Regions from separate parts of the Gracilibacillus sp. D59 genome, predicted to be linked through region 1. Evidence: riboswitches for the same ligand, from Rfam matches in the RefSeq annotation. Region 1 holds a riboswitch; each other region holds the start of a gene.
What was found. A riboswitch is a leader RNA that binds a small molecule or an ion and turns the genes downstream of it on or off. The one in region 1 is predicted to bind S-adenosylmethionine.
Positions count from the first base shown of each region.

Region 2: linked by a shared signal. The riboswitch ahead of sfnG (dimethylsulfone monooxygenase SfnG) and the one ahead of ACTWP4_RS06180 (aminotransferase class V-fold PLP-dependent enzyme) in region 1 are both predicted to bind S-adenosylmethionine.
Region 3: linked by a shared signal. The riboswitch ahead of ACTWP4_RS19075 (methionine biosynthesis PLP-dependent protein) and the one ahead of ACTWP4_RS06180 (aminotransferase class V-fold PLP-dependent enzyme) in region 1 are both predicted to bind S-adenosylmethionine.
Region 4: linked by a shared signal. The riboswitch ahead of ACTWP4_RS19815 (methionine ABC transporter ATP-binding protein) and the one ahead of ACTWP4_RS06180 (aminotransferase class V-fold PLP-dependent enzyme) in region 1 are both predicted to bind S-adenosylmethionine.

Region 1 covers NZ_JBQQCK010000002.1:657,095-664,841, reverse strand. Annotated here, with positions in the region: gene cls (cardiolipin synthase) at 40-1,482, opposite strand; gene ACTWP4_RS06185 (Hsp20/alpha crystallin family protein) at 1,562-2,017, opposite strand; SAM riboswitch class I at 2,229-2,340, shown strand; gene ACTWP4_RS06180 (aminotransferase class V-fold PLP-dependent enzyme) at 2,417-4,087, shown strand; gene ACTWP4_RS06175 (SGNH/GDSL hydrolase family protein) at 4,915-5,796, shown strand; gene ACTWP4_RS06170 (YpmS family protein) at 5,809-6,414, shown strand; gene ACTWP4_RS06165 (response regulator) at 6,447-7,088, opposite strand; gene ACTWP4_RS06160 (sensor histidine kinase) at 7,089-7,747, opposite strand, start outside.
Region 2 covers NZ_JBQQCK010000004.1:122,927-130,673, forward strand. Annotated here, with positions in the region: gene ACTWP4_RS08940 (hypothetical protein) at 16-171, opposite strand; gene ACTWP4_RS08945 (CDGSH iron-sulfur domain-containing protein) at 295-507, opposite strand; gene ACTWP4_RS08950 (carboxymuconolactone decarboxylase family protein) at 617-985, shown strand; gene metA (homoserine O-acetyltransferase MetA) at 1,128-2,033, opposite strand; gene ACTWP4_RS08960 (YpjP family protein) at 2,208-2,801, opposite strand; gene ACTWP4_RS08965 (NADPH-dependent FMN reductase) at 2,903-3,457, opposite strand; gene sfnG (dimethylsulfone monooxygenase SfnG) at 3,490-4,572, opposite strand; SAM riboswitch class I at 4,704-4,810, opposite strand; gene ACTWP4_RS08975 (MBL fold metallo-hydrolase) at 4,981-5,805, shown strand; gene ACTWP4_RS08980 (MDR family MFS transporter) at 6,220-7,623, opposite strand; gene ACTWP4_RS08985 (response regulator) at 7,721-7,747, opposite strand, start outside.
Region 3 covers NZ_JBQQCK010000014.1:5,262-13,008, forward strand. Annotated here, with positions in the region: gene ACTWP4_RS19060 (hypothetical protein) at 1-81, shown strand, start outside; gene cobA (uroporphyrinogen-III C-methyltransferase) at 114-863, opposite strand; gene ACTWP4_RS19070 (inorganic phosphate transporter) at 823-1,920, opposite strand; SAM riboswitch class I at 2,171-2,269, opposite strand; SAM riboswitch class I at 2,437-2,540, shown strand; gene ACTWP4_RS19075 (methionine biosynthesis PLP-dependent protein) at 2,611-3,696, shown strand; gene ACTWP4_RS19080 (PLP-dependent transferase) at 3,698-4,864, shown strand; gene ACTWP4_RS19085 (sulfite exporter TauE/SafE family protein) at 5,567-6,322, opposite strand; gene ACTWP4_RS19090 (SDR family NAD(P)-dependent oxidoreductase) at 6,335-7,153, opposite strand; gene ACTWP4_RS19095 (AEC family transporter) at 7,191-7,747, opposite strand, start outside.
Region 4 covers NZ_JBQQCK010000015.1:58,118-65,864, reverse strand. Annotated here, with positions in the region: gene ACTWP4_RS19830 (methyl-accepting chemotaxis protein) at 1-1,038, shown strand, start outside; gene ACTWP4_RS19825 (MetQ/NlpA family ABC transporter substrate-binding protein) at 1,101-1,982, opposite strand; gene ACTWP4_RS19820 (methionine ABC transporter permease) at 2,105-2,773, opposite strand; gene ACTWP4_RS19815 (methionine ABC transporter ATP-binding protein) at 2,766-3,791, opposite strand; SAM riboswitch class I at 3,881-3,988, opposite strand; gene ACTWP4_RS19810 (DUF2334 domain-containing protein) at 4,309-6,012, shown strand; gene ACTWP4_RS19805 (DUF2334 domain-containing protein) at 6,110-7,747, shown strand, end outside.

The DNA.
Region 1 (7,747 bases):
TTTTCTTTAAAAGGCTGTCTCCCTAGTTCAACTGAATTACTACAAAATCGGTGAAATCAATCTTGAAATTGACTCTTTGAAACGAATCCATACTGAACGTTGTTGGTATAACGAATATGTAAGTGTTGTTACATGTTCCATATCTTTTTCGAATTCATCAACCAGCATTTCTGCCAATGTTTCATTATATAAAAAGGCATTTATTTCAAAGTTCAAGCGAAAACTGCGGACATCAATATTTGCTGTTCCTATTGACGCTATTTTACTATCTACTACTATCATTTTAGCATGTAGGAAACCTTTTTGATAAATATAAACGGTTGCCCCCGCTTTTAACATTTCACCGATATACGAATAAGTTGCCCAATAGACAAAAGGATGGTCTGGCTTATTCGGAATCATAATACGGACATCTACTCCTGATAGACAGGCAATCTTCAATGCATCTAACAGACTTTCATCCGGAATAAAATAAGGTGTTTGAATAAAGATATAATCTTTTGCTGACATGATCATTTTAATGTAGCCATTTTTTATCTGTTCCCATTCAGAATCCGGACCGCTTGAAACAATTTGCATACCGATATTCCCAGCGGGAACAGGTGTATAATAACGCTCATCATATTCAATATCATGGCGGGACGCCTGGTTCCAATCCAGGATAAATCGAGTTTGCAAATGTTCTACAGCACTACCCGAGATGCGCAGATGGGTATCACGCCAATAACCGAATCGCTTGTCTTCCCCCAGATATTCATCTCCAATATTAAAACCACCGATATAGCCGATTTCCCCATCAATAATCACAAGCTTGCGGTGGTTACGGTGGTTAATTTTAAAATTGACCTTCGGAATTAACGGTGGGAAAAATCCTTCGACTTCTGCCCCGGCATGACGCATTTTTCGAACCATCTTCCTGCTTAACGTCCGGGATCCTAAATCGTCATATAAAAAACGAACTTCAACCCCTTCTTTTGCCTTTTTAATCAAAGCGTCCGCTAAACGTGTACCGAGGTGATCAGACCTTACTATATAATACAATAGGTGAATATGATCTGTAGCATTTTCGATATCTTCTAACAAAGAGTTGAATTTTCGATTTCCATCCGTAAATACGTTGACATCATTATCCTGTGAAAAGATCGCATCATTATTTCGTAAATGCAAATAGAATAGATCCTTATATTGATACATCCTAGGATCTTTGACAAAGAAGTCGCCATTTTCAATATCACGCAATTGATGCTGTACTGCCGTTTTGACACCTAATTTGCTTTTAGTATCCCAAGTGAAAATTGTTTTGTTACTTAGTTTTCTACCAAAGATAAGATATAAAATAAATCCAAAAATCGGAATGAATGTCAATACCATAATCCATGCCCATGTAGAAGTGGGATTTTTACGCTCTAAAAAGATAATGGTTAAAGATAAAAGAATATTAAAAATTAAGATAAAACTTATGATAAGTTGCGTAAATTCCATACGAACCCCTCCCTTCTGACTACCTCTATACTCTTAATATAGCATAATTATGACTAAGCTAATAGCAATCGCTATCAGCTTAGTCGATCGTGATTGAGTCATTATCTTGTTCGGTTTTAGGACCTCTAATTTCTAACACACCATTTTGGAAGCTTGCTTTTGCTGTTCGTTTATCAACAGCATATGGCAATGTTATCGTTCGCTGATTACGATGCTGCCTTCTTTCCTTATGATAGTAATGATACGAATCATCATACTGTTCGGTTTCCTCCTGGTGATTGACCATTACTGTAATTTGATTCCCTACTATTCGCAGTTGTATTTGTTCTTTTTTAATACCTGGTAAATCAACACGGACGATCCAGTCCTTCTCTGTTTCTGCAACATCAGCAGGGATTTGTTTTGGTACTTTTGCTTGTTCAAAAAAGCTATCAATCGTTTCCATGACATTTCGTGTTGGTTTTTCATAAAGAAAGGCATCTAATTTTTTCACCAAATCCTCTCCCCATTCTGGCATTCCGCCTTTTTGTGGCATTTGAATCACTCCTTTCAATGACTTCCATCAACAAGGAATTTCTTTATCCTGTATCTACAGTGGTAGAAACGGGATTAAAATCCTCCAATTCATTTTATGCATTTAGGCTATAAATGATCCTGAAGTTAATTTTTATTAATATTCTGATTTTTTATTGACGGTTTCCAGAATATAACTTATAATAAGGACTATTCAATTGAATATGTAATAACTCTTATTTAGAGAGGCAGAGGGAATAGGCCCTATGAAGCCCGGCAACCATCAGTTTGAACATCAAATTGAAATGGTGCTAAATCCTACAGGTTTTACCTGAAAGATAAGAGGAGGACAGCTAATATTTTCAACCTCTTCTTACTTTCGTAAAGAAGAGGTTTTTCTAATTTTTAAGGAGGGTACATAATGACAAATTCGTTCCAATTTCCAGGTAGTGAAACAAATCTATTACACGGTGGACAACAAGTAGACCCTGCAACAAATGCTCGTGCCGTTCCGATCTATCAAACAACTTCTTACGTATTTAATGATACCGAGCACGCACAAAACTTATTTGCTTTAGCAGAAATGGGTAATATTTATTCTCGTATTATGAATCCAACTGTTGACGCATTTGAACAACGCATTGCCTTATTAGAAGATGGAGTAGTTGCTGTCGGTACTGCATCTGGTGCATCTGCTATCACATTAGCTATTTTAAACCTCGCCAATGCCGGTGATGAAATTATTGCCGACAGTAACTTATATGGTGGTACTTTCAATTTATTTAATAAAACATTGCCGAAATATGGTATTGATGTGAAATTTGTAGATGGAACAGATCCAGAAAATTTCAGAGCTGCCATTACCCCAAAAACGAAAGCGGTTTTTGGTGAAGTGATTACAAATCCTAGTCTAAATGTGTTTGATATTGAAGCTGTTGCTGATATCGCTCACGAACAAGGTGTACCATTAATTATTGATAATACCTTCGCAACTCCATATGTATGTAAACCGATTAGCTGGGGTGCTGACATCGTTGTGCACTCCGCAACGAAATGGATTGGTGGTCATGGTACCTCGATTGGGGGAATTGTCGTAGATAGTGGTAGATTTAATTGGAATAGCGAACGATTCCCTGGATTTACTGAGCCAGATGAGACTTATCATGGTATACGATTTGGAATTGATATTGGACCACCTGCATTCGCTATTAAATTACGTGTGCAACTACTACGTGATATCGGTCCATCATTAAGTCCGCAAAATGCATTTTATTTCTTACAAGGACTAGAGACGTTGCATTTACGCATTGAACGTCATGGTGAAAACACAAAAGCCGTTGCTAATTACCTAGAAAACCATCCACAAGTAGAATGGGTTTCTTATCCAGGACTTGAACATCATCCTTCTCACCAATTAGCAAAAAAATATTTGTGTAACCATTTTGGCTTTATTATCGTCTTTGGTATAAAGGGTGGAAAAGAATCTGGTCGTCAGGTGATAGATAATGTTCATTTATGGTCCCATGTGGCTAATGTGGGAGATGCAAAATCATTAATTATTCACCCTGCATCTACTACACACCAGCAGTTGAATGAAGAAGAATTAAAAGCTTCCGGTGTTAAAGAGGAATTGATTCGTTTGTCTGTCGGGATCGAAACTGCAGATGATATTATTGCAGACCTTGATCAAGCGATCGCGAAAGCAACTAACAGTGAACCAACTGTCAAACCCGATAGTGAAAAAGCAATTGCATGGGCACTTTCGTCTCCTCTTGCTCGTGAAAATGGAGAAATTCGTCCAAAAACAATTGCAGTAGCAGGTGATATCGAAGGTTCAGAAGCACTAAGTAAACTGAAAAAATTAGGTTATCAAATAACTCCAGCAGCTGCTGCAGAAGGTGAGATTGATATTTTATTCGTCACTGACAGTAAGGAAGCAGCAAATGCTTATACTGATAAAGCAAAAATTGTCTGGTTTGCCAAAGAGCAAACAGACCCTACAACTAAAGAAAAGGCGGAAGCAAATGGACAAATTGTTGTGGAACATAAATGTCCGTTCCAGGAAGCAGATCGCTTACGCCGTGGAGAATAACATTTCTCCCTGACTATCGTTATTTATCTCCCCAAGATAAATATATATACATAAGACCGCAGACCTTGTTATTGGTTTGCGGTCTTATTACTGTGTTTACAGCACATTTTCCTATTTACCATAATTTCTTTGTTGTGATACAATACATATCATTATACAAAACAAGCATTTTCATCCATAGAATTGCATAACCTTTAACACATGTTAATAAGAAAAAAATAAGGATAACCCACCCGGTCCTTATACGCACTAGATACAAACTGCGAAGTAATGAATATTTAAAATTGCTTCCTTCTATCTTAGTTTTTGATGAGTGCAAGCATACGCTACGGCAAGATACCTCGCTTTCCACGGGCACGGCCTCAGTCTCCTCAGAAACAAAGGGCGTTTTCTTGCGGGGTCTTCGGACACGTGCTGGTCCCGTAGGAGTCTCCGTATCTTGCCTCCGCTCTGCGTAGTGTGCTGATTTTTGAAAGAGGTAATACACGGGAATTAGTTTCCGAGTACTCCCACTTTAAAAAGATAGAATTATGTTATTAGTGGAGGCAGAATACGGAGACTCCTATGGGAACAGCACGAGCTGAAGATCCACTTGGTAAAGCGGTCTTCTTTACCAAGTTAGCTGAAGCCGTGCCCATGGAAAGCGCAGTATTCTGCCGGAGCGTTGCCATGGCACTCCCTTCAAGAAAGATTGGGAGAAAGCAAGTCCATGAAAAGTTATTGCGCAGTTTATGTTTTATGTGTTGTACCTTAAATATTCTATTGTGTTATCAAATTCAAAAGACGGGTATAATCAAGTAAGAGACTTTTTATTGTAGGTGTTGGTGATGAGCAAAAAGGTGTTCATTTTTATTATAGTATTTGTCCTCGTTGCTGGAATCGCTATTTTTCTATTGTTTTTCCAATCAGATAATAAAGAAAAAACAACTGATTCTACCTCTCAACCTAGCGAAGAAGTAACTGAAGAGACAGAAGAAGAAACAAATGAAGAAAACGAACAAGAATCCATTACACAAAGCGTGCGAAACGCTGTAAAGGAAGCACTCAACTTTTTTCAAAAGGATACACACATTGTCGCAATTGGTGATTCCTTAACCCAGGGAGTTGGCGATGAAACAGGCAATGGCGGCTATATTGGGATTTTAGATAAACGGTTGGACGAAAAAAACATAAACGTGACATTTGATAACTTTGGTAAACGTGGAAATCGCACAGATCACTTATTAAAGAGGTTAAAGAAAAATCCTGAGATTAATGAATCCTTAAAAAAAGCAGATCTGGTACTCATTACAATTGGCGCAAATGATATTATGCAAATTATGAAGGATAATTTTATGAATCTGAGAGAAGAACCTTTTATCGAAGGACGTGGGCCTTACGGTGAGCGGTTATCACAAATAATGGATCACATTATTGGTGTTCAACCAGAAGCAGAGATTTATCTGTTAGGCTTTTTCAACCCTTTTGAGAAGTATTTTGGTGATATTGAGGCATTAAATCAGATTTTGACTCGTTGGAATAATGAAAGCTTACAAGTTACGAATCAGTATGAACAGGTTCATTATATTCCGATGCAGGACATCTATCAGTATGAAACAGAGAAGGTCTTTTCTGATGATAATTTTCACCCAAATCACAAGGGGTACCAATTAATGGCAGAACGTGTTATTACTTATTTAGAGAATGGTTTACAAGAAGTTCAAAATTAAAGGATGACAATAATGGAAGAGAAAAAAATAACGAATTGGAAAAAACTATTTGTTACATTAGCTACAATTAATATTCTTCTTATTGTCGGGATTGTACTATTCCTATTTTGGCCAGTACCCGGTGCAGAACCACCAGAAAAGGTATTTCTTGAGGATAAATCGGGGGCGGAATTTACGATCCGCTCAAGTAAAGATAACTTGAATGAGCTAGTCAATGCTTATATTGAAAAATTACCGAAACTAGGTAATATTCAATATTCACTCCGGTTAGATGATGAAGTCCACTTGATGGGGACTGTTGAAGCTTTTTCAACAGAAGTACCGGTGAACATATCATTTGAGCCGATCGTACAAGAAAATGGTGATATCATTCTTCAGTCAACCGGGATGTCCTTAGGATTACTACGACTACCACAGGATCGTATTTTGCAATATGTTAGCAGTCGTGTGGAAACGCCTGAATGGATTACAATCAATCCAAAAGAAGAACATATTTATATCGCCTTAACTCAAATGGAATTAAAAAGTAATTTCCATATTAGAGCACAGCAAATTGATTTACTAAATGATAATATTTCTTTCCGTATTAAAGTGCCAAATGACACTTTAGGGTTATAAATGGCTGGGCTAGGCATACAAGTCTGGCCATTTTATTGTTCATTTTCGATTAATCCGTTTTGGTAAGCATAGACAGCAGCTTGGGTGCGGTCTTGCACTTCGAGCTTGCTTAAAATATTGCTGACATGGACTTTCGTGGTTTTTAATGCAATAAAAAGTTCATCTGCAATTTCCTGGTTGGTTTTTCCTTGAGCAATTAATAATAGGATTTCCATCTCCCGATTTGTTAAACTGTCATGTAAGTTCTTCGAATTTCGTCCACTGAATTTTGCCATCATTTTAGCTGTCACTTCTTTTTCCAGAACTGATTCACCTGCATAGGTGTCGCGAATTGCTTTGGCAATCACATATGCCTTCGAAGTTTTTAATAAATAGCTTGTTGCGCCAGCTTCTAATGCAGGGTAGACTTTATCATCGTCAATAAAACTAGTAACAATTAAAATCTTCGCTTCTGGCCATTTATTGATGATCTGGCGTGTTGCTTCGATACCATCCATCCCATCCATGACTAAGTCCATTAAAATTACATCTGGTTTATGTTCCAGAGCTAGTTCCACTGCTTTTTGTCCATTATCCGCTTCTGCAATAACATCGATATCTTCCTGCGTTGTCAAATAAGCACTCACACCGATTCGCACCATCTCATGGTCATCAACAAATAAGACTCGTATCATTTATTTCTCACCTTCTTCACTGATTAAAGGAACGCGCACTTCTACTTTTGTTCCTTCATTTGATAGACTTACCATGTTGAGGCGAGCACCCACTTCAGCCGCCCGTTCATACATATTAGTAAGCCCATAGGAACTGTCTTTTTTCTCTTGCACATTAAATCCGATACCATCGTCGACAATTCTTAGAATTAAAAAATCATCCCGTTCCATTAATAACACATCGATTGCAGAAGCTTTAGCATGTCTTAACGCATTGGAGATCGCTTCTTGTAAGATTCGGAACAGCTGATCTTCAATTCCCTTATTCACTTTAATTTCTTCTAAACGCCAGGATATATCCATGGGTACTTTGGCGTGAAGCTCTTCGAGTAATTGCTCCATTCCTTCATTTAATGATTTATCGTTTAATAAGACCGGGCGTAAATGTAACAGCAATGCACGCATTTCCAATTGTGCCTGTTGAATCATTGCTTCGATTTGGTACAGTTGTTTGGTTGTTGTTTCTTTTTGCTCTTTATTTGATGCAATCACAGCAGAAACAAGCATAGAAGCGGCAAAAAGCTCCTGACTGACAGAGTCATGTAACTCTCTTGCTAAACGATTACGCTCTTCTGAAATAACCTGATTAATCGTCTCTTCCTGCGCACTTGCTCTTTCAT
Region 2 (7,747 bases), on a different contig from region 1:
GCTTCTCTATTTACATTATAGCAACCTTCCGAATACATAGGTAATCAAAAACCATAGAATTCCAAAGAAAATAATTAAATAGGTAATATATTTAATCGCAGCAACGCCAACTTTACTAGAGTCTGATTTCTTTTCTTTTCTCTCTACTTCAACATTTTTATCATGTGTCATATATCATTCTCCTCTCTTTAGTAGCGTTACTGATGTAATACCACTGAGAGAGAATGTGAAACAATCTGCTTTGAAATTAGGAAAAAAGTATTAGCACACAAAAATCTTGTGTGCTTGTTACACTTATTTCGCTCTTATTTGATCTTGAAAACCTATTTCTTTATGTGATCCATCACAGAATGGCTTGTTTTTGGATGCGCCACATCGACATAGTGAAAACTTTGGCTTTGTTTCAAACGGATTCCCTTCCGCATCCACTAATTCGACATCTCCTGTTACTAAAATGGATCCATTGTCTCTAACTTTTAATTGTACTTTGTTGTTCCCTTCACTCATCTTTTATTACCCCCTTTATAAATTTTACCGACTTTATTCTCTTCTGTCCATCATCTCTGTATAAAATCTTATGCTTGTTCACACATTAAAATGAAAGGCGGGATGAAAAATGGAAAATAATGAACATATAAATTATTTTGATCAATCAATTGCAGACTTCAAACGTGGCACCACTAGAATGGAAGAGTACTTGCCTGAAATGACTAGAGGATATTTTCACTTTACCGAAGAAGCATTTAAAGCCGGGACAATTGGTAAAAAAGAAAAGCAGCTCATGGCTCTAGCGATCAGCATTTATGCACAAGACGAGTATTGTATCATTTATCACACAAAGGGTGCTGTGGAAAACGGAGCTAGTGAGGAAGAATTAATGGAGACTCTTGCGGTTAGCGCTGCACTAGGTGGTGGGGCAGCCTTCGCCCAAGCAGTAACCCTAGCAACAGACTCCTACGCGCACTATCAGCAAAAATTGCATTAAAAAGGTCTCCCGACAACGAGTGGATTCATGCTGTTGATTAGCGGAAACTTTCTCCGACTATGATTATGGATAAGTGCTAACATACACTTCCAAAGAAAAGCTTAAAACCCACAGGGTTTTAAGCTTTTTTTAGGCAGGTCTTTTACAGTTCAAAGGGTGTCTCTTGATAAACATAATAATTCAACCAATTAGAGATCAATATATTGGAATGTGTGCGCCAGCGTAATTTTGGTTTGCGCTTTGGATCATCATCCGGGTAATAGTTTTCCGGTATCATCGGGTTCAAGCCAGCAGCCGTGTCCCGATCATACTCTTTCTTTAATGTTAAAGCATCATATTCGGGATGGCCTGTAACAAAGATTTGTTTCCCATCTTTCGAGGCTATCATATACACCCTTGCTCGCTCCGATTCACTTAATATTTTCAGATTCGGGACTTTTTCAATATCTTCTTTTCGGATATCAGCATGACGGGAATGTGGCACTAAAAACTCTTCATCAAAACCACTGACTAACTTTTCCCGCGGATCATTAATTGTATGTGTATAAATACCTGATAATTTTTCAGGCATTATATACTTATCCACTCCATAGTGATAGTACAGTCCAGCCATTGCTCCCCAACAAATGTGCAAGGTAGAGGTTACGTTCGTCTTACTCCACTCCATAATTTGAGACAGCTCTTCCCAATAATTCACTTCTTCATAAGGTAATTTTTCTATTGGTGCTCCAGTGATAATTAATCCATCATATTTATTGGCCTTTACATCATCAATAGATTTATAAAACTGCTTCAAATGTTCTGTTGAGGTATTCCTAGATGTATGCGTGCTTGTATGCAATAATCCGACCTCTATTTGCAATGGGCTGTTCCCCAATAAACGTAATAAGTGTGTTTCAGTTTGTTGCTTCAATGGCATTAAATTTAATATTAATATTTTAAGAGGCCGAATGTCTTGTTTAAATGCCCGACTTTCATCCATAACAAAAATATTTTCTTCTTGTAACTTATTCTTAGCTGGTAATAAATCCGGCACTTTGATAGGCATTTTCTGTGACTCCTTTTTAATTATAATTCACTTAAATACAAAAAATTCACGATAAGACTTATTTTACCTATATTTCGACTTAAAATAAAGGGAAATGTTTTAAAATTCTGACATATTATATTTCTGCTATTATGGTAAAAAAGGATGCCTTTTAAACTTAAGGCATCCTAACTATTACGACATCCATTTTGGTGGTGTATCTTTCCCCCAATAAACTTCTCCTATTGAAATATGTTCTTCAAATTGATCGTCTTGTAAATGATAGTGGAATTGAAAATAATAACCGTCTTGCGGTCTTTTTAACCGATTTACATGAAACTTAGCAACATCTTCTTTTTCTTTTGCATTGTATAAATTAAAAATACGCTCACCGTATCCGGCAGAAGGCTTTTCGGCAACCATTAAGTATTGGCTTTCCTCTTCACCAATTTTTTCATACAATCCATCTAATACCATTTCAAGATTCGGTAAGACTACTTGATTTACATCATTATTCACTTTTGCCGAAATTTTTGTGCCTAATTTTGCTTGCACTTGCTCTTTAGCAAGATTGTTTAATTCTTGCAGATAAAGTTGACTAGAGTCTTCAAGAACGAGGTTTTTTTCTGTTATTGAATCTTCTATTTCAGCTTTTGGCCGGTCTTCACTTGGCTCTATGTCCTTTTTACCTACACCTACATCAGCGTCAATATAGATCGGCGGAACATATAAACCAAGTGTTAAGATTGTCACTAATAAAACGGTTAATTTTTTCATCCACATTTTCATCTCGATCGAACTCCCTCACATCGACTTACTAAAATTTTATCACGTTTTACTAATTTGTCCATACATGTAAAGGGCTTTTTCATTTTTTACATAAATTTTACTTATGTCTGTGCTAAACTTTGTCGTGGAATTTCTGGCTCTTCGGCACCAATCACTTCACTGTTAAGAGATTTACTTAATGTTACGACCGAATCACCTAGTTCATGTAACCGCTGTTTAATACCTTCATCGGCAAGCTGTTTATTCTTAAAATGATCGTTGTGTGCATATACATTACCAGGCAATGTATATGCTTTAAAATAACCGGCTAACGGTTTTAATTGATGTTCAATTGCCAAAAAATGATGATACGTCCCACCAGTTGCGATAAATGCCAGCACCTTCCCTCGCAACGCTGTGTTGGGAATAAGGTCAAATACATTTTTTAATGCACCTGGGATAGATCCTCGATAAATGGGAGTACCTACTATTAGCGCATCTGCTTCAACTATGTCATTAATTATTTTTTTCGAATCACCCTCGTATTCAGAGGGATCGCGACCATCACAAAAATCTAGCTGGTATTCCTTCAAATTTATCAAATTCACTTCTACATGATCATGATGACAACGAATATGGTCAACAGCTTCTTTCACTGTCAGTAACGTTTTAGACAACGGTGTCAAGCTCCCTGCAATGGCAGCTATTTTCATGAAAAGACACCAGCTTCCTTCAATTCTTTTTCTTTTTGTTTCACTAAAGGAATCACTTCTTCACCAAAACGTCTTAGATCTTCTTCATAGTGGAAGTGTCCTGTCAACACCAAGTCGACACCGATTTTCTTTAGTTCAATAATCCGATCCGACACTTGTTCTGGTGTACCGATCAGACCCGTTTTAAAACCATCATTATATTGGACAAGATCTTCTTTTGTTGAATTGGCCCACATACCTTCTTTTTGTTTCGTCGATTGTCCTGCTTCTTTTACTGCTTGTCGGAAGCCTTCCACTGCATCGTCATCTTTATGTGAAATGATATCACGTAATAATTGGACAGCTTCTTCTTCTGTATCTCGTACAATGGCAAAACCGTTCACAGCGAATTTTACTTCTCTTCCTTCTTTTTCCGCTAACTCTTTTACTATGTTAATTTGCTTTTCAAAACCTTCTAATGTATTCCCATTCATGAAATAGAAATCAGATACGCGGGATGCCATTTCTTTAGCTGCTTGTGAATTCCCGCCTTGGAAGATTGGAACATTAGCTTCTGGCTTTGGCTTCATCGGTGCATCATGAATGGAGTAATAATCCCCACTAAAGTTTGCCGGTTCTTCAGTAAACATAGCACGTAATACACGTATAAATTCTTCCGAACGCTCATAACGCTTATCATGATCGATCCACTCTTCACCATAGGCAGTAAATTCATCCTTCAGCCATCCACTTACAACATTTACAGCAGCACGTCCTTTTGTTACATGATCCAGTGTGGACAACATCTTAGCGTAAACTGCAGGGTGCCAAAGTCCAGGTAACACGGCAGCAATTAATTTTAAATTCTTCGTTACAGCTCCTAAAGCGGTCGCTAATGTTATTGCTTCTAGTTGTTTGTCCGCTCCATAACTAGCAAAAAAACGCGTTTGTAACAACGCATAATCAAATCCAACTTCTTCAGCAATTTGTGCATAACGTTTGTTCGCTTCAAAGCTCCAATCTGTTTTTTGTGGTAACTTTGATACTACTAAACCTCCACTAACGTTTGGTACCCAATAGGCAAATAATAAATCACTCATCTTTGCATGCTCCTCACTTTTTTTATTTTTTAAATACTTAACTACATTAAAAAAATCCTTCTCTTAAAGATAGAGAAGGATTCTACTATTGATTGCATCACGTGAATCTTAAAAACAATCGGCGTCGAATCTTCTCATCTTTGAATCAAAATTTGATCCTCTGAAATTGGCACCGGGCACATCTGTGCTGGTTGCCGAGGCTTCTTAGGGTCAGTCCCTCCACCTCTCTGGATAAGAAAATCTTGCGGTTTATTAAATTGTAAGTGAATTACTTGAATTTGTTACAACATCATATCATACAACTTCAAAAACGACAAGTAATTTTTTAAATTTTTCGACAATAGTATAATTCAGCACTTTTCACACCAAAATAAAGATAGCTTATGCTCAAATAAGGTGGGACAAACAATGGATCAAGAACATATCGATAAGTGGAAAGAACTTGAACATGATTTCGATCATGCAATACCAGAAGAGGTACTTCCAGATATAGCTTATTACCGAACTTTTATTGTTAATGTCGTCATGATCGGTGCACCTAATGAAGATTGGGTTTTAATAGATACTGGCACTCGAAAATATCATGATAGGATTCTTCATGCTTGTGAACATCGTTATGGCACCAAACCACCACAAGCAATTTTATTAACACACGGGCACTTTGACCATATTGGTGCTGCGAAGAAATTGGCTGAATACTGGCAGGTACCGATTTATATCCATGAAAATGAGATTGACTATGTCACAGGAAAACAAGAATATCCTCCAGGTGATCCAACCGTTGGCGGGGGAATGATCTCTTTATTATCGACGATCTTTCCGACTAAACCAGAACACTTAGAAGGACTTGTTTCTTCCTTGCCTACCGATGGCTCTATTCCTTTTCTAAAAGATTGGAAATACATTGAAACATTTGGACATACACCCGGACATATCAGTTTGTTTCGTGAGAAGGATAAATTATTAATTGCAGGTGATGCAATTTCAACAGATAAACCAGAGTCATCATGGGCTGTGTTTTTCCCTATTCAGCATGTTTACGGTCCACCTGCCTATTTTACACAAGATTGGCATGGGGCAGAGGAATCTGTTAAAAAATTGGCTGATTTAGATCCTGATATCATCATCGCTGGGCACGGTCTGCCAATGGAAGGCGAGACAATGAAAAAAGAACTGAGAAAACTAGCGGATAACTTTATCGAACAAGCTATTCCTAAACATAAGCGCCACTGATAGGTAATTATCTCATAAAGTCACTCGGTTTATATCGGGTGGCTTTATTGGATTTGTTGTTTAACTTAGTTTATTCAACAAATCTTCGTTCTCCTTGTTGGTTTTGTCGATTATCCTCGTTTATTCAACAAACCTTTGCTTACCCTTCTTAGATTTGTCGTTTATCTCGATTTATTCAACAAATCTTCGCTCTCCCTTTTTGGATTTTTCGTTTATCCTCGTTTATTCAACAAATCCTTGCTCTCTCTTTTTGGATTTGTCGTTTATCCTCGTTTATTCAACAAATCTTTGCTTACCCTTCTTAGATTTGTCGTTTATCTCGATTTATTCAACAAATCTTCGCTCTTCCTTTTTGGATTTGTCGTTTATTGACTCTGCACTAAGTTCTTAAAAAAAAGAGATTAGCCACTAAAACTAATCTCCTTCTTCCTCGTCGTATGGTTTCCTGTTTTTAATAAAAAAGGATAAAAATAACCCTATTAAGGTGATAATCGAAAGTACTAAAAAAGCTGTATTTGCGCCTGTTATCCCTGGATACGGTTTACCACTTTGTTCGGCAATTGACTCTGCCTGTGTTAGTACCGTTACGATGATTGCAGTTCCGACAGAGGCGGATACGTTACGCAATGTGTTATCCATTGCTGCACCGTGCGCAATAAGTTTTTTCGGCAATTGATTTAAACCAGCAGTCGCTGCCGGCATCATTACCATCGAAATACCTAACATTCTGATCGCAAATACGATCGTCAAATAAGTAATGGATGTTTTATCATCTAAAATCGAAAACAAGAAGGAGCCAATTGTCATCAACGAGAAGCCTACAATTGCGAGCCATCTTGCACCAATTTTATCAAATATACGTCCTGTTATCGGAGACATAAAACCGGTGATTATCGCCCCTGGTAAAATAACTAGCCCCGATTGGACAGCCGAGAACTCCCTTGATTCCTGCATATACAATGGAACGAGAGTTTCTACCGCGATCAAGCCCATAAAAGCAATCATACCAAGTGTTACCGTTAATGGGAAAATCGAATAAGTAAAGACACGAAATTCTAACATTGGGTGTTCCAATTTCAACTGTCTTAAAATAAACCAAACAAGTGAAATAACTCCTACAATTAGTACAACAATAGTTATCGGAGAACCCCAGCCATTATTCCCTGCACTTGTAAAACCATATAGTAAGCCACCAAAACCAAAAGATGATAAGATAATCGATGGAATGTCCAGCTTCGGTTTAGATATCTCGGTTACATTTTTCATAACAAAATAAGCGATGACGATATCAATAAGGGCAATAGGCAAAATAATATAGAATAAAACACGCCATGAAAACTGGTCAGTAATCCACCCAGATAATGATGGACCAATTGCCGGAGCAAAAGAAATAACCAAACCTACTAATCCCATAATGGATCCTCGTTTATTAACAGGGAATATCATGAGAAATACGGTTTGCATCAATGGTAGCATAACTCCAGCACCAGCTGACTGAATGACACGTCCAGCTAATAACATGGCAAAATTAGGAGCTAACGCTGCAACTAATGTTCCAAAGGCAAATACGCTCATAGCTGTAATAAATAATTGCCTTGTTGTAAACCGATCTATTAAAAAGGCACTGATTGGAATCATAATACCATTAACTAGCATAAAAATGGTCGTTAACCATTGTGCCGAGTTAGCAGTAATCCCCATTTCATTCATAATTGGAGGAATTGCTGTAATCATTAACGTTTGATTAAGTATAGCGATAAAAGCACCAGCTAATAACAAAGCAACGATAGTTCCTCGCTTTTGAACGGATGTAGTCACTCTCTCACTCCTTTATTCACAGAATATTTCTAGTCACGAAGGATATTGTATTCCCTTTTACAAAAAAAAGCAAAAAATAGAAACTGAAAAACAGCCTCTATTTTAACCATCCTTTTTCATTCAC
Region 3 (7,747 bases), on a different contig from region 1:
CAATTTATAGACCGGATAAATCCACAATGGGACTGGGAAAAAGATCAAGAACAAATTATGAAAGCTATTAAAAATGACTAGTTATGATGATATCATAACTAGTCATTCTTTCCTTAAGACATTGCTTCTGTAGATTCCTTAAACCACTTAATTTGCTCCTGAAGCCGAACTACTTCTCCTATTACAATTAAAGAGGGATTACTTATTTCATGTAGTCGCTCAGAAATCGTTTCTAAATCGGCAACAACTGTTTTTTGTTGTGGTAACGTCCCCCAATGAATAATAGATACAGGAGTATTTTTACTTAATCCAGCCTTCTTTAATTTTTCACAAATTACAGGGAACTTCCTGATTCCCATATAAAAACACAAAGTATCAGCTCCTTTGGCAATATGACGCCATTGTTCGTCTGATTTCGCCTCAGGATTGGAGCCATTAATAAAGTTTACCGATCCGCTTATATAACGGTGAGTAAGTGGAATGCCAGCGTATGCTGCAGCACTTATTCCAGACGTAATTCCTGGTACCACCTCATATTCTATCTCGTTATCTTCAAGATGAATCGCTTCCTCTCCTCCTCGACCGAAAATAAAGGGATCGCCTCCTTTTAACCTCGTCACTATTTTACCTTTTGAAGCATAATCTATAAGTTGTGCATTTATTTTTTCTTGAATTAACCCATGCTTCTGTGGTTGTTTCCCACAGAAAATCAGTTCTGCTTCTTCCTTCGCATGTTTTAATAATGATGGATTTACTAAGCGATCATACAGGATAACATCTGCTTCCTGTATAGCACGTAATCCTTTGACAGTAATTAATTCTTCATCTCCTGGTCCTGCCCCCACTAAGTACACTTTCCCCATGTTGATCCCATCCTTTTTTTGTGTTTACTTTTGCTGGTTTTTCTCGAAATCTCACTAATATAAAAGTAGCAATAATAGCTAATGTTAAAAGTATCACTTGGTAAAATCTCTGTTGAACAATTACCTCTGTCAATCCAAATGCAATAATTAATGATACAATCGGAGATGTAATCCACACTTTTGCTATTTGATGAATAATTTTTTGTTTCCAAACATCTTTTAACTGGTAACTGGCATTTATCCCGACTATCGCCGAAGTAGTTACCTGTGTCATTGGGATTGGTATCCCGAGTAATGATGCACCTACTACCAGTCCCCCAGTAGCACCTGAAATCACAATACCATTTCCTAGAGATAGTGAAGTAATTTTTTTTGCATTCGTTTCTAGCACACGCCCTCCAAACAAAATACTCCCTAACGCTACAATAACTGCCATCAATGGTAAACCTAACTCCATTGAACTGATCCCAGCACCTACTAATGGACCTAAAGCATTCCCTACATTATTCATACCTGCAGCTATGGCTTCTATTATACCAGTTATGATTAAGATAAACGTCAATAGTTTTACAGGAGGTTTATAATTTATTTTATTTTGTAAGGTCTTTCTAAATTTTTCAAGGAAAAGCGTAATCAGAAAGGCTGCAACTGGTACCACTATCCAGAAGGATACAATCACTACTATAGTATGAACGTGCAACTGTTGGTAACTAATACCAACTCCAATAATTGCGCCTACCGTTACCTCACTAGTCGATAAAGGAATACCAATGTAATTTGTAATTAATAATGTAAAAGCCGAAACTATTAAAATAATACAGGCAATCTTAATATCTAATATTTCTTCTGAGATGATACCTTTCCCTAGCGTATTCGTAACATGTTGACCTCCAAGTATTGCACCCGTGACGGCGCCTAATCCAGCAATTATTAGTGCATACCTTCTTTGCCTGACTACTTTAGTACCATACGTAATACTCATACTAGCTGCTGAACCACTTGCACCTATGTTAAAAGCAAATAGACATGCAGCGAATATTGCAATTATTGTTAACATCTAAAATCCCAACCTTCACCACTATAACCTACGTGGTTTTATTTTCTTCACCTATATACCCATAGGAAAACTCGGATTAATAAACAAATTTAGCTAGTTCTCTCAGTTTTGATTCAGATAATAATTATCCCCCATTTAACTTTCTTGTGTTACTTCGGGGGTCTTACAGACGGTTAGCACCGTGATAAAAATTATATTTCTGTTAAATAAATATAAAAAACTCCTACTTGGCGATGAAGTAGGAGTTTGCCTCTTATCTGCCAAAAAGCTGCTGGATGTAGCACAGTGCTTTGGAAGCCTGTTGCTGAGAATTCACAGGGCCAGATCCCTCCTTCTCTCTTGATAAGACAATATATTATTTTTCATAAATTTCCAAATAATTATGATGTCCATAATATAAGCCATTCTTTAGTAATTGTCAACAGATCCAATATATAAAATTTTTTTTGGGTATGCGCCTTGTAATTTCTTCCTTTGTGGTGTATGATAAATGTATTAAATTTCCAAAAATACTATATCTTATCGAGAGAGGTCTAGGGACTGGCCCGATGACACCTCAGCAACCAGCAATAGTAATTGTATGGTGCTAAATCCAGATGGTAAATTACCAAAGATAAGAGAATGCAACCTTAAACAAGGAGGTCTTCTACTTATCGAAGACCTCTTTTTTATTTAGAAAGGATGTATAAAATGAACGATATCGAAACAGCTCTTGCGCAAATTGGCAATCGACAAGATAAACGTACCGGTGCAGTGGAAGCCCCTGTTTATTTTTCAACCGCATATCAGCATCCAGCACTGGGACAGTCAACTGGTTATGATTACACACGATCTGCGAATCCTACACGGGAAATTGTCGAAGATGCCATCGCAACATTAGAACAAGGTTCAAAAGGATTCGCATGTTCTTCAGGTATGGCTGCGATCCAATTAGTCTTCTCTTTATTCAAACAAGAAGATGAAATTATCGTAACAGAGGATATCTATGGTGGAAGCTATCGCTTATTTCAACATTTTCAAGAATCATATAACATTACACCAGTATATGCAGATCCAGACGAAATGGAGCAGTACATTAATCAAAATACAAAAGCTATTTTCATAGAAACTCCTACCAACCCGTTATTAATGGAAATTAGTATCGAGAGTCTAGCAGCACTTGCAAAGAAACATCAATTACTTTTTATTGTAGACAATACATTTTACACACCCTATTTACAACAGCCTTTAACACAAGGAGCAGATATTGTTATTCATTCTGCTACCAAATATTTAGGCGGGCATAATGATGTACTCGCTGGATTAGTCGTAGTAGAAGACACTGAACTTGGTGAACGATTGACCTACCTCCATAATGCTATTGGCGCTGTATTGTCACCGATGGATTCCATGCTTTTAATAAGAGGAATGAAAACTTTGGCACTTCGTCTTGAAAAACAACAACAAAATGCTCGGCAATTGGCAGCGTTTTTAAAAGAAGTACCATCCGTTAAAGAGGTTCTCTATCCCGGAAGAGGGGCCATGATAAGTTTTCGTGTGTCGGATAAAAAGATTGTTTCTCCATTTCTGGAGCAACTAAAAATTATATCATTTGCCGAAAGTTTAGGAGGGGTAGAGAGCTTTATTACCTATCCTGCTACTCAGACACATGCGGATATTCCACAAGAGGAAAGGGAAAAACGAGGGATTAGTGATACATTGCTCCGATTTTCTGTCGGTATTGAGAACGTGGAAGATTTAAAAAGAGACATCTATCAAGCATTAGGAGGGAAATAATATGGGACATACAAATGAAACAACACTTGCACATGGTGGTAATCAGCAAGGCTATCAGGAAAAACATACTGGTGCGGTTAATCCACCAATTTATGTATCATCCACTTATCACCAACAGCAACTAAATGAGTTTGGTTCTTATGACTATAGCCGTTCTGGTAACCCTACACGTGATCAATTAGAAGAAGCTATTGCAATATTAGAAAACGGATCATCCGGTTTTGCTTTCTCATCTGGTATGGCTGCAATATCATCGGCTTTCATGCTGCTAAAAGCTGGTGATCATATTGTCATTACCAAAGATGTATATGGTGGTACGTTTCGCTTTGTTACGCAATTATTGACACAATTTTCGATTGAGCATACTTTTGTTGATATGACAAATCCAGCAGAAGTAGAAAAAGCTATTCAACCAAATACAAGGGTTATTTACATGGAAACTCCAGCAAATCCGTTATTACAAATTACCGATATTCGAGCAGTAGTACAGCTTGCAAAGAAATTCAGTTGTTTAACGTACTTAGACAATACATTTATGACCCCTCTACATCAACAACCATTAGACCTAGGTGTCGATATCGTATTACATAGTGCCACCAAGTTTTTATCAGGTCATAGTGATATCGTTGCAGGTTTAGCCGTTACGAATAATAAGGAACTTGCTTCTAAACTGAAGTTTGTACAAAACACATATGGTGCGATTCTTGGGGCAAAAGACTGTTATCAATTATTGCAAGGAATGAAAACTCTGGAACCTAGGTTTTCCAAAAGTGTTTCCTCAGCGATAAGGCTGGCGGATTTTTTCAATTCTCATGATGAAATTGAACATGTATATTATCCTGGCTTAGATCATCACCCTGGTGCATCGATTCATTCTGAACAATCTACCAGTCCAGGGGCTGTCTTATCTTTTGAAGTAAAAGATCATGTAGATGCCAAACGCTTTGTCGAACAATTAACTATTCCTGTGTTTGCAGTTAGCCTAGGTGCAGTAGAATCGATTTTATCTCACCCTGCCACTATGTCCCATGCCGCAATGCCAGCGCAAGAAAGAGAAGCTAGAGGTATTAGTGAACGACTATTTCGTTTATCTGTCGGGATTGAGAATGTAGAAGATCTGATCGAGGACTTTAAAAATGCCTTAACAGTGAAAGCGGGGGTATTGTAAGAAAAACCAGCGAAAATCTATCCGTTCTATCGCTGTTTATCTGATTCGAAATAGATAAAAACCAGAAACTATTGAAAATTCTCTTTAGTATGGCTTTCTTCCATTCTTTTGAAGTTGTCTTCTAATTCGTCGCTACGGAAAAATACTCCGTGGGCTCAGGCTTTTAGCTAACTTGGTAAAGAAAACCGCTTTACCAAGTGGATCTTTATCGCGTGAGTTCCCACAAGAGTGTCGCATTTTTCAGCAGCTTCGAACAGTGTTCTGATAATTTGACAGGAAACCTTAAGATTAAGCACCATGAGTCCTATACTCCTAATAATCAGAACACTAAATGTCGCGGAGGCAGAATACGGAGACTCCTATGGAATCAGCACAAATCTGAAACCCCACGACGCATCTGCGTCTATTAGTAACGCTTCATAGTAGGCTTCCTCGGTGCAAGGGAACAATGATGTTCATTCAACTAGTTCCCTAGCTTTAGCGTATCACAACAAGTATAACTTAGCAGTTTATGTTTTCTGTACTCCATTTCTAATCTCTAGTTAAAATGGATAAAGCAATTTTTATTGCTTGCCAATGGCATTTTTCATTTGATCTGTGTGGGAATTATAATCTACTGATAAATCAGCATAACCATCAATCGCAACAATTGCTCCTGCTTTCACGTAGTTATTGTCGAATATTTCCTTTTCTTTTAATCTACTAACCTATAAGGAGCCGGATAGCTCCCAATGCCGCAAATGCTAAAACTAATATTTGGAATACTTTTTGCGGCATGATCTTGATAACTCTCACACCTATCAAGGCCCCGATCAAAATAGCAGGAATAAGCCACGTATTGAAAGTAATCGAATCTACTGTAATAATACCTAATGAAATATAGAATGGAACTTTAATAACATTAACAAATAAGAAAAACCAAGCACCTGTACCGACAAATTCTTGTTTGGGTAATCCTTTTACGAGTAGATAAATCGCCATCACTCCGCCAGCAGCATTTCCGATCATGGTTGTGAAACCGGCTAAAATTCCCATACTAAAAGTAAAAACTTTTGATTCTGGCAACAGTTTTACAAATCGTTCCCCTAATTTTTCTTTGCTTATATGTAATAAAATAAGTGCTAATACTAAAATACCAATCATTGGTTTTAACTGTTCACTAGTAACGACATCTAATACAAAATATCCTAGTACAATCCCTATCAAAACCCATGGCACTAATGAAAATAAATAACGCCACACAACATTTCTGCGATAATAGACCACTGCAAATAAATCCCCGACGATTAGTAAGGGTAATAAAATACCTACAGACTCACGAGCTGGAAAGATGATCATAAAAACAGTAACAACTAATATTCCCATACTCGCTACACCAGCTTTGGCAAAACCAATTAGAAGAGCCGAAAAAATAATAATAATCCATTCCAGTATGGTTAACTCAAAAATGACAAACACCCCATTCTATATTCAGGAAAAATCCTTCCATCTTAAATAACCGTAATCTGCTTGATCAGCTTGTGATGCTTTTTGATTAAGTTCTTCCAAATTATCATAAACCGTAACAATTCTACCTTGAAAAGCTTGTAACTGATCATCTATGATTTTCTCTACCCAACTGGGTGCATGCTCAGGTGAAACGTCTACATTATCCTCAAACAGCTTTTCTACATTTGCTAAATATTTCTTTCCCTCTTCGCTAGTTCGCTGATATTTTGTCATATCTGTATCATTTAAACCGGGATCAAGTGCATATACTTCAACACTAGTATCCTGTAATTCATTTGTTAGATTTTCTGTAAATCTTGCAATTGCTGTTTTTGATGTGCCGTAGCCATTGCCATATGGAAAGGCATCAAGTGTACCACCTCCAACAATATTAACAATTTTACCTTCCTGTTGCTCCAACATGAATGGAATAACTACTGCAGCACAATGATAGGTTCCAACTAAATTTGTCTCTATATCTTGCTTAAACAAATCAGGTGACACTTCCCATGTAGGACCTATCGCCTGAAAAGACCCAGCATTATTAACCCAGACATCTATTTTTCCAAATGTATCTATGACATACTTTAATGTTGATTTTACTTCTTCTAAATTTGTTACATCCATGGCAACCATGCGATGATCTCCCGAATATTGTAGTAACTCTTTACGAACTTCTTTTAATTGTTGTTCATTTCTTCCAGAGCCAACCACTATAAAATCTCGCTTCGCAAAATAATTAGCCATATTTCGACCAATGCCCTTTGTTGCACCAGTAATAAAGATAACTTTTTTATTCATACGATCACCTCTTGTTATGTATATTTATTGTAATAGACTAGACTATTATATTGACGATTAACCAAATTAAAACAAAACTAATAATCATCGTTATATTGGATGCTGTACCTACGAGCCGCTGGTTATAACCAAACATAATGGCATACGGTAATACAGATGCTGGGGTTGGTAAGATAAAACCGATCAATAAGGTAAACTTAAACATCTCCTCTACAGGTAACCATATGTAACATGCAAAACCTGTAATCAAACCAATGCCGTATTTCGTGAATAAAAATTTCGCAATCAGCTTTCCATATCCTTTTGCAAATGAAAAATTCAAATATAATCCTAATAATAACAGCGATAGCGGCATATTAGCTGCTGAGATTACATTAGATACATCTACAACTATATCAGGTAATTGCAAACCAATAATACTTAGTAAACACATAATAAGATATGTTTGGAGTGGAATGGACTTAGATAGTTTTACAATAATGGACCTTGTCTCCAACATTCCGGCACTTCCTGCATACACACCAGCAATAATATAGCTGAGTCCAAACACAATAAATGCGTTACCAACATCAAACATACCAAAATATTTTAACC
Region 4 (7,747 bases), on a different contig from region 1:
GAGCAAGTGGCCGGTGGTAACTTGGATATCGATTTACTTGACGATAATCGCAAAGATGAAATCGGTAGTCTGGCAAAAAGTACGAACCAAATGATTAATGAATTAAAAAGTATGGTACGTTATATTCAGGAGATATCAGTAGAAGTAAACGGACAGAGCAAAAAATTATCGCAAGCATCTGATGAAGTGAATGTGGGGTCCCAACAAATTGCAACAACAATGGAGGAGATGTCAACTGGGGCTGAACAACAGGCAAGTGCTTCTAGCGATATTTCAGCATCCATGGAAGCGCTCCACGGAAAAATTGAGACATCTTCAGAGGAAGGAAATGCCTTGCAAATAGCTTCCAATGAAGTATTGGAATTGTCAACAGAGAGCGGTACAAAGTTAAATGACTCTGTAGTACAAATGCAAGAGATTACAACAATGATGCAAACGTCAGTTTCTAAAGTGAAAAGTCTGGAACAACAATCTAATAAAATCTCTACGTTAATTGATGTTATCCAAGATATTGCAGAACAAACGAACTTATTAGCATTAAATGCAGCAATTGAAGCAGCTCGTGCGGGTGATTCTGGAAAAGGATTTGCTGTAGTAGCGGATGAAGTAAGAAAGTTAGCAGAACAAGTAAGTAGCTCTGTTACAGAAATAACAGATATAATCGGTGGATTGCAGTCAGAAACAAAGGATGTTGCGGGTGTGTTAGAAGGAGGTTATTCCACTGTTGAATCGGGAAATCAACAGATTCAGGAAAGTCAACAAAGTTTCCAGACGATTCAAACACAGATGACAGATATGATAGATAGAATCAATAACATTAGTACGAATCTTAAGGATATCCAATCATCAAGTGAAAAAGTTAGTAATGCAAGTACAGATATTGCTTCAACATCTGAAGAAGTAGCGGCTGGTATTGAGGAAAGCTCCGCAACCGCAGAAGAACAATCGGCATCGATGCAGGAAATTACCAACAACGCCAATCAACTCGAAAAATTGTCACAAGATTTAAATCAGCTTATTGGTAGGTTTAAAATATAAATAGGAAAGTGAAGAGGAAGATACAAAAAAGCACCTGGTTAGCCAGGTGCTTTCCGCTTTGCTTATTCAGATACAGGTACTACTGCACCTTCATATTCCTCTTCAATAAATGTTTGGATTTCTTCAGAACGTAATACTTCTACTAATGTGTGAAGAGCTTCGTTATCTTTATCTTCAGCACGTGCTGCAATCACGTTCACGTATGGTGATTTAGAATCTTCTAATATTAATGCATCTTCAGTTGGTACTAGACCTGCTTCGATTGCATAGTTAGTATTGATTGCAACTAATGCATCTGTTTCACGCTCATAGAATTCAGGAAGGAAGCCTGCGTCGATATCAGTATCAAATTCTAGGTTTAATGGGTTTTCCACTATGTCTTTGACAGTTGCATCAACGGCTTCAACATCTTCAGCAATTTTAATAAGTCCTTCTCTTTCAAGCAGTGAAAGAACACGACCATGGTCAGCAACAGAGTTACTCATGATGACAACTGTTCCTTCTTTGATATCATCAATACTTTTAATATTTTGAGAATAGATTCCCATCGGTTCGATGTGAATACCACCGATGTTTACAAAATCAAAACCTTTTTCTGCCATCTGTGACTCTAAATAAGGAATGTGTTGGAAATAGTTTGCATCAAGAGTTCCGCTTGCCAAGTCTTCATTTGGGAATACATACTCTTGGTATATTTCAATTTTAAGTTCAATTCCTTTTTCTTTTAAAATCGGTTTTGCTTTTTCAAGTACTTCAGCGTGTGGTGTACTTGTAGCTCCAACAACAAGTTCTGTTACTTCCTTTTCCTCATTACCTTGTTCAGTTTCCTCTGTTTCTCCAGCGTTGTTACTGTCAGCAGCTTTATCCTCCTCATTTGCTGTTCCACAAGCAGCTAACGCGAATAAAAGTAATGTAGCAAATAATAATGTAAGTAATTTTTTCACAATAGATCATCCCTTCTTAATTTTTTATATTTAGCACGGTGCTAATCGTCCGTAAAACCCCACAAGTAAATCAAAGAAGCTAAGTGGGGATAACGGATGCTAACACCCTGATAAGTCTCACTTTATCTTTTATCTATCGATTTGGATAGTAAATCCCCAATAATTTGAAAAATAAACACAATAATAATAATTAAAATCGTACAAGCTAACACGACATCAAAATTCCAGCGTTGGAAACCTTGTAAGTATGCTAAGTTTCCAAGCCCACCTGCACCAATAACACCAGCCATTGCCGTATAACCTATTAAAGCAATTGCTGTTACTGTTAAACCAGAAATAAGAGCGGGCATCGACTCGGGTAACAATACTTTCAAAATAATCGTATGTGTTTTGGCACCCATTGATTTGGCTGCTTCGATAACCCCTTTATCAACTTCCTTCAAGCCAATTTCAACCAGACGGGCATAGAATGGTGCAGCTCCGACTATTAATGCTGGTAATGCAGCTTTCCATCCTCTGATCGTTCCGATTAAGAAATCGGTAAAAGGAAAGAGTAATAGAATCAATATGATAAAAGGAATGGCACGAAATACGTTTACGATCGTTGCTGTAATGAAATTAATAAAGCGATTTTGCCATAAGTTCCCTGAATCTGTTAGAAATAATAATAATCCAAGTAAAATACCAAAAATTAAAGTACCGAGTATCGCAATGCTCGTCATATAAAATGTTTCTTGCGTGGCTAACCACAAATCCTCCAGTATTACATTAGGGAATAATTCCTTAAGCATGCTTTAACACCTCAACTTCTACACCGGTGTTTTTCATAAATTCGATAGTTTCCTTTAAGATTTCTTTTTCACCGTTAATTTCAATAAATAACGTACCGTAAGCACCTTCCTGTGTAGGTGCAATAGAACCTTGCAGTATATTAACCTCTACATTAAATGTTTTGGCTACCTCACTGATAAGCGCTCGCTTAGCACTGTTTCCAATAAAGTGCAGTTTTATTACTTCACTGTCTTCCCGATCATTAATAAACTCTGTCAATTTTTCCTTATCATGTTCTAAAGGATTAAGCTGCTGTACAAAGCGCTTGGTTGTCTTGGATTGTGGTTTGACGAAAACATTCAGAACATCGCCTGTTTCTACCACTTTTCCATTTTCCATCACGGCAACGCGATGACAAATCTTCTGGATGACATGCATTTCATGTGTAATCAAAATGATGGTCAGCCCTAATTTGTTATTAATAGAAACCAGCAAATCTAAAATATCATCAGTTGTTTCGGGATCAAGTGCAGAAGTTGCTTCATCGCACAATAATACTTCAGGGTCATTCGCCAATGCTCTCGCTATTCCGACACGCTGCTTTTGACCACCACTTAATTGTGAAGGATAAGCATTTTCTTTACCAGAAAGGCCAACGAGATTGATTAATTCCAACACTTTTTCTTTTCGTTTTGTCTTTGATACACCAGCAATTTCCAATGGGAAAGCGATATTTTCAAAAACAGTTCTAGACCATAATAAGTTAAAATGTTGAAAAATCATGCCAATTTTTTGACGCTTTTTTCGTAACTGATGCCCAGCCATTTTCGTGATGTCTTTATCATGGATAACCACAGAACCATCTGTTGGTTCCTCTAATCTGTTGATCAAACGGACAAATGTACTTTTACCAGCACCACTATATCCAATTACACCGAAAATTTCGCCTTTTTCTATATTAAGTGAGACATTATCGACAGCTTGAACTTCTTGCTTTTTTGTTTGATACAGTTTCGACAAATTTTGAATTCGAATCATTCTTTCACACTCCTTCCTTTATTGTGCCGCAAACACAACAAAAAATCCTTTCTGTATTAAGAGGACAGAAAGGATGGTTATTAAATGTCCTCTCATCTTTCAAAGCATAAAAGCTTTGATGGATTTAGCACCTATCAGCTTTAACTGACGGTTGCCGGGTTTCATAGGGCCATTCCCTCCACCACTCTTGATAAGAGCTACCGTATTTAATTGATAAACATCATAATAGCATCACGTGGAAGAATCGTCAATTCTTTTTGAAAAAGTAAAACTATTCAGAAAATTAAAGAACAAAACTTTAATAGATTTACAAAATCTGTCCCGAATGTTTCCTGATCAAAAATTGTAAACCGATTGAACAGAACAAGAGGTAGGTGCGGAACCCATAATTTCCGCATCGTATGTTTAATTACTGCGTTTTTTGCCAAAAAAATATAAAAATATTAATAAAACCCTTGTGTTCTTTATATATTTATTATATGTTCTTTATAACAAACGTTTTAGGAGGGAGAGTAAAATGATTAAGCGATCAAACGGGCAAATGTGTAGTAAAATCATTTTTCTAGGTATCATTATTATTTTGTTGTCAAACCCACTATATGTACAAAGTTCAACTGCAGATAATATAAATGTACTGGTCATTTACTCTTCAGAAGATGGAGAAGTTGATGAGCATCAACGGTTACTAGATCTTCTCATCGGACATTTCACATCATCTATAACTTTTCTCTCTAGCACTGAAGTAGAGGCAAACGATTTGTCAGGAGTAACCCATCTTATATATTACGGTCAAGTGTCTGAAAAATTATCGTCTACTTTAATTGATTCATTACATTCATATAAAGGTCCAATATTGGGGATTGGTCATAATGTCGAACAAATTACTAGCCATTTCTCATATATTGACACAACAGAAAGCAAAATAGTAAATGATGTAGTAATCAAACGAGATACAACGAACACGGTCAAGTTAGATTCACATCCAATAATGGAAATTTCAACAGATAATGATGATGTAGAATCCTTAGTTGAATCAGTCCATGAAGATGTTCATTACCCGTTACTTATAAAGAATAAGGATACGTATTACTATGCCACACCTAACCTATTTCCACCCGTATCCAATTTCTTGGCAGATGAATTACATACATTTTTTGATAGCTTGCATAAGCCATCAACATCTGCACTACTGAGATTAGAGGATGTTCATCCGAGAACAGATCACGAGGAACTAGAGGCGATCGCTAACTTTTTAACTGATAAAAATATTCCTTATATGGTATCTGTTACTCCGGTATATGTGAATCAACAGACGGAAGAAGAATATCATTTGTGGGAAGCACCAAACTTGGTGGAAACATTGAAAGACATGCAGAAGAGTGGAGCGAGTATTGTGCTACACGGTTATACAGATCAATATCAAGATGGCCAAACAGGGGATGGATTTGAGTTTTGGGATGTGGATAAAAATATGCCGGTGATGGAGGAACCGGGAAGCAGAGAATTAATAGAAATAGAAAAACAATCCCTATCAGAGGTAGAAAATAGAAATGAATCAGCCTATATTGAGGAACGTATTAAAAAAGGAATAAAAGAACTCGTGGAATATGATATTTATCCAATTGCATTTGAAGCACCACATTATGCAGTGAGTCAAAATGGCTATCAGGTGATTTCGAAATTTTTCTCTACTTATGTAGGGCAAGTACAGTTAACGGATGAAGATTGGAGGATAATGACTGAATCACCCTATATTACTACCCCGGACTTTTTAAATGGAATGAAGCTTGTACCCGAAACAATTCGCTATATACGTTATGATGACCCAACTTCCATACAAGATATAAAAAAACGTATTGACGAATTTACGATTGTTCGTGATGGGATAATTGGTGGTTTTTATCATCCATTTTTAGGATTAGAAGGTCTAAAGGATTTAGTGCGCGAGATGGAGGAGATTCCTAATCTTGAGTGGATTGACCTTAGTGAAATGGAGCATAAAGTAAAAGTCGATCAAGAGATGTATACTATTAAAAATGGAAATGTAATTACTCCAGATATAGAAGAAAAGACTAAAAAAGAGAAAAGTAGTTTGTTTGAGAATTATCTAAATCAAGTATCAAGTACAAATATATTGTGGGTTTCAATTGGGGCAGGCTTCATACTAATTCTAGTCCTTATAAATTATCTTTTGTTAGGAAGAACCGAAAAAAATCTTTAAGAAGTATATATTTTTTTGTTTTTCCGTTCTTTAATAAGAACGAAAATACCGAAAGGAGGTAATAATCATTCGTTATATGTTATGGATGCTACCCATTATGATTCTAAGCTTTTTTATTATAATAGCCCCTCAGCAAATAAGTGCTGAAAATAAAGATGAACTAGCAGTCTTGGTTGTTTACAGTTCTGTAAGTGGAACGGTAGACGAACATCAGAGGTTACTTGATATGCTACTAGGTCATTTTACATCCACTATTGAATTTAAACATACTTCAGAGGTTACCACAGCAGATTTTGAGAATGTCACCCATGTATTTTATTATGGGCGAACGAAAGAACGTTTATCAACAGATTTTAAACGTATGATCAATCAATTTAACGGAACATTGGTTGTTTTAGGGAATAATGCTGATCAGCTTGGAGAACAGCTTTCATTTGTTGAATTTGAGTCAGAGCAGTTAATTACCAAAATAACGCTTACAAGTAATGAAGAGAAGTCCATTAGTATTTTTCCAGATACTATATTAAACACGAATGCTACAGCTAGTTCTACAGTTTTAGTAAAAGGTAGTCACGGGAAGGGTGTCGATTATCCATTATTTATTAAAAACAACAATACTTATTATTATGCAACAACAAAGATTGAACCGCCATTTTCTATTTTTTTAGGAGAAGTATTACATGAAGTATTTGCGCTGGATCATCCTCATGAACACCCAGCCTATCTCCGATTAGAGGATGTTGATCCGCTAGCTGATCCTAAGAAATTGATGGAGATAGCAAAAGAACTTAAGAGACGTGACATTCCATATATGGTTGCATTAATACCTGTCCATACCGATCCAATGACAAAGGAGAAATATTTATTAGAAGATTTCCCTCAATTAATAAACACACTAAAGTATATGCAGGATAATGGTGGAAATATCGTTTTGCACGGTTATACGCATCAATTTAGAGACGAAACGGGGGAGGGGTTTGAGTTTTGGGATGTAGAAAATAATATGCCTATATACCATGGTCCCGATGATGAGGTAATAAAAAAGACAAAAAATGATTTTGATACAGCTTTAGCATATGAGAATTATCTAGCTGACTCACTTAAGTTTGAGGATGAATATATAAAAAGTAAATTAACACGAGGAGTCCAGGAACTAGCTAATTACGGGATATATCCACTAGCATTTGAAGCACCTCACTATACGATGTCACAAAATGGATATGCGCAAACATCTCGGTATTTTTCTACTTATGTTGGGCAAATTCAACTAAGTGACGAGAACTGGGAAGTAATGGACACCGCCCCATACATCACATCACCTACATTTTTAAAAGGGATGCGATTACTTCCTGAGACAATTGGATATGTAGATATTAATGACCCTAGAGCAGTTCAAAAAATGATACAAAATGCACACGAATATTCCATTGTAAGAGACGGAATAATATCAGGCTTTTATCATCCCTCTCTTGACGATAAAAACTTAGAAAAGTTTAACAAAATATTGGATGAACTAGAACAGATAAAAGGATTACAATGGATTGATCTAAAGCAAATGAATAATAATGTTCAGGCTGAATATGTACACATCCAATCTGAAGGCGGAAAGATAATGCGAGATATAAACCGTAAATTGTTATTTACATCTTTTCATTATTTGGGATATCACTTAAAAACATTTGCGGTCAATGCAACCTGGTGCATGGTAGGTGTTGGGACAGTAGCAGTTATTCTA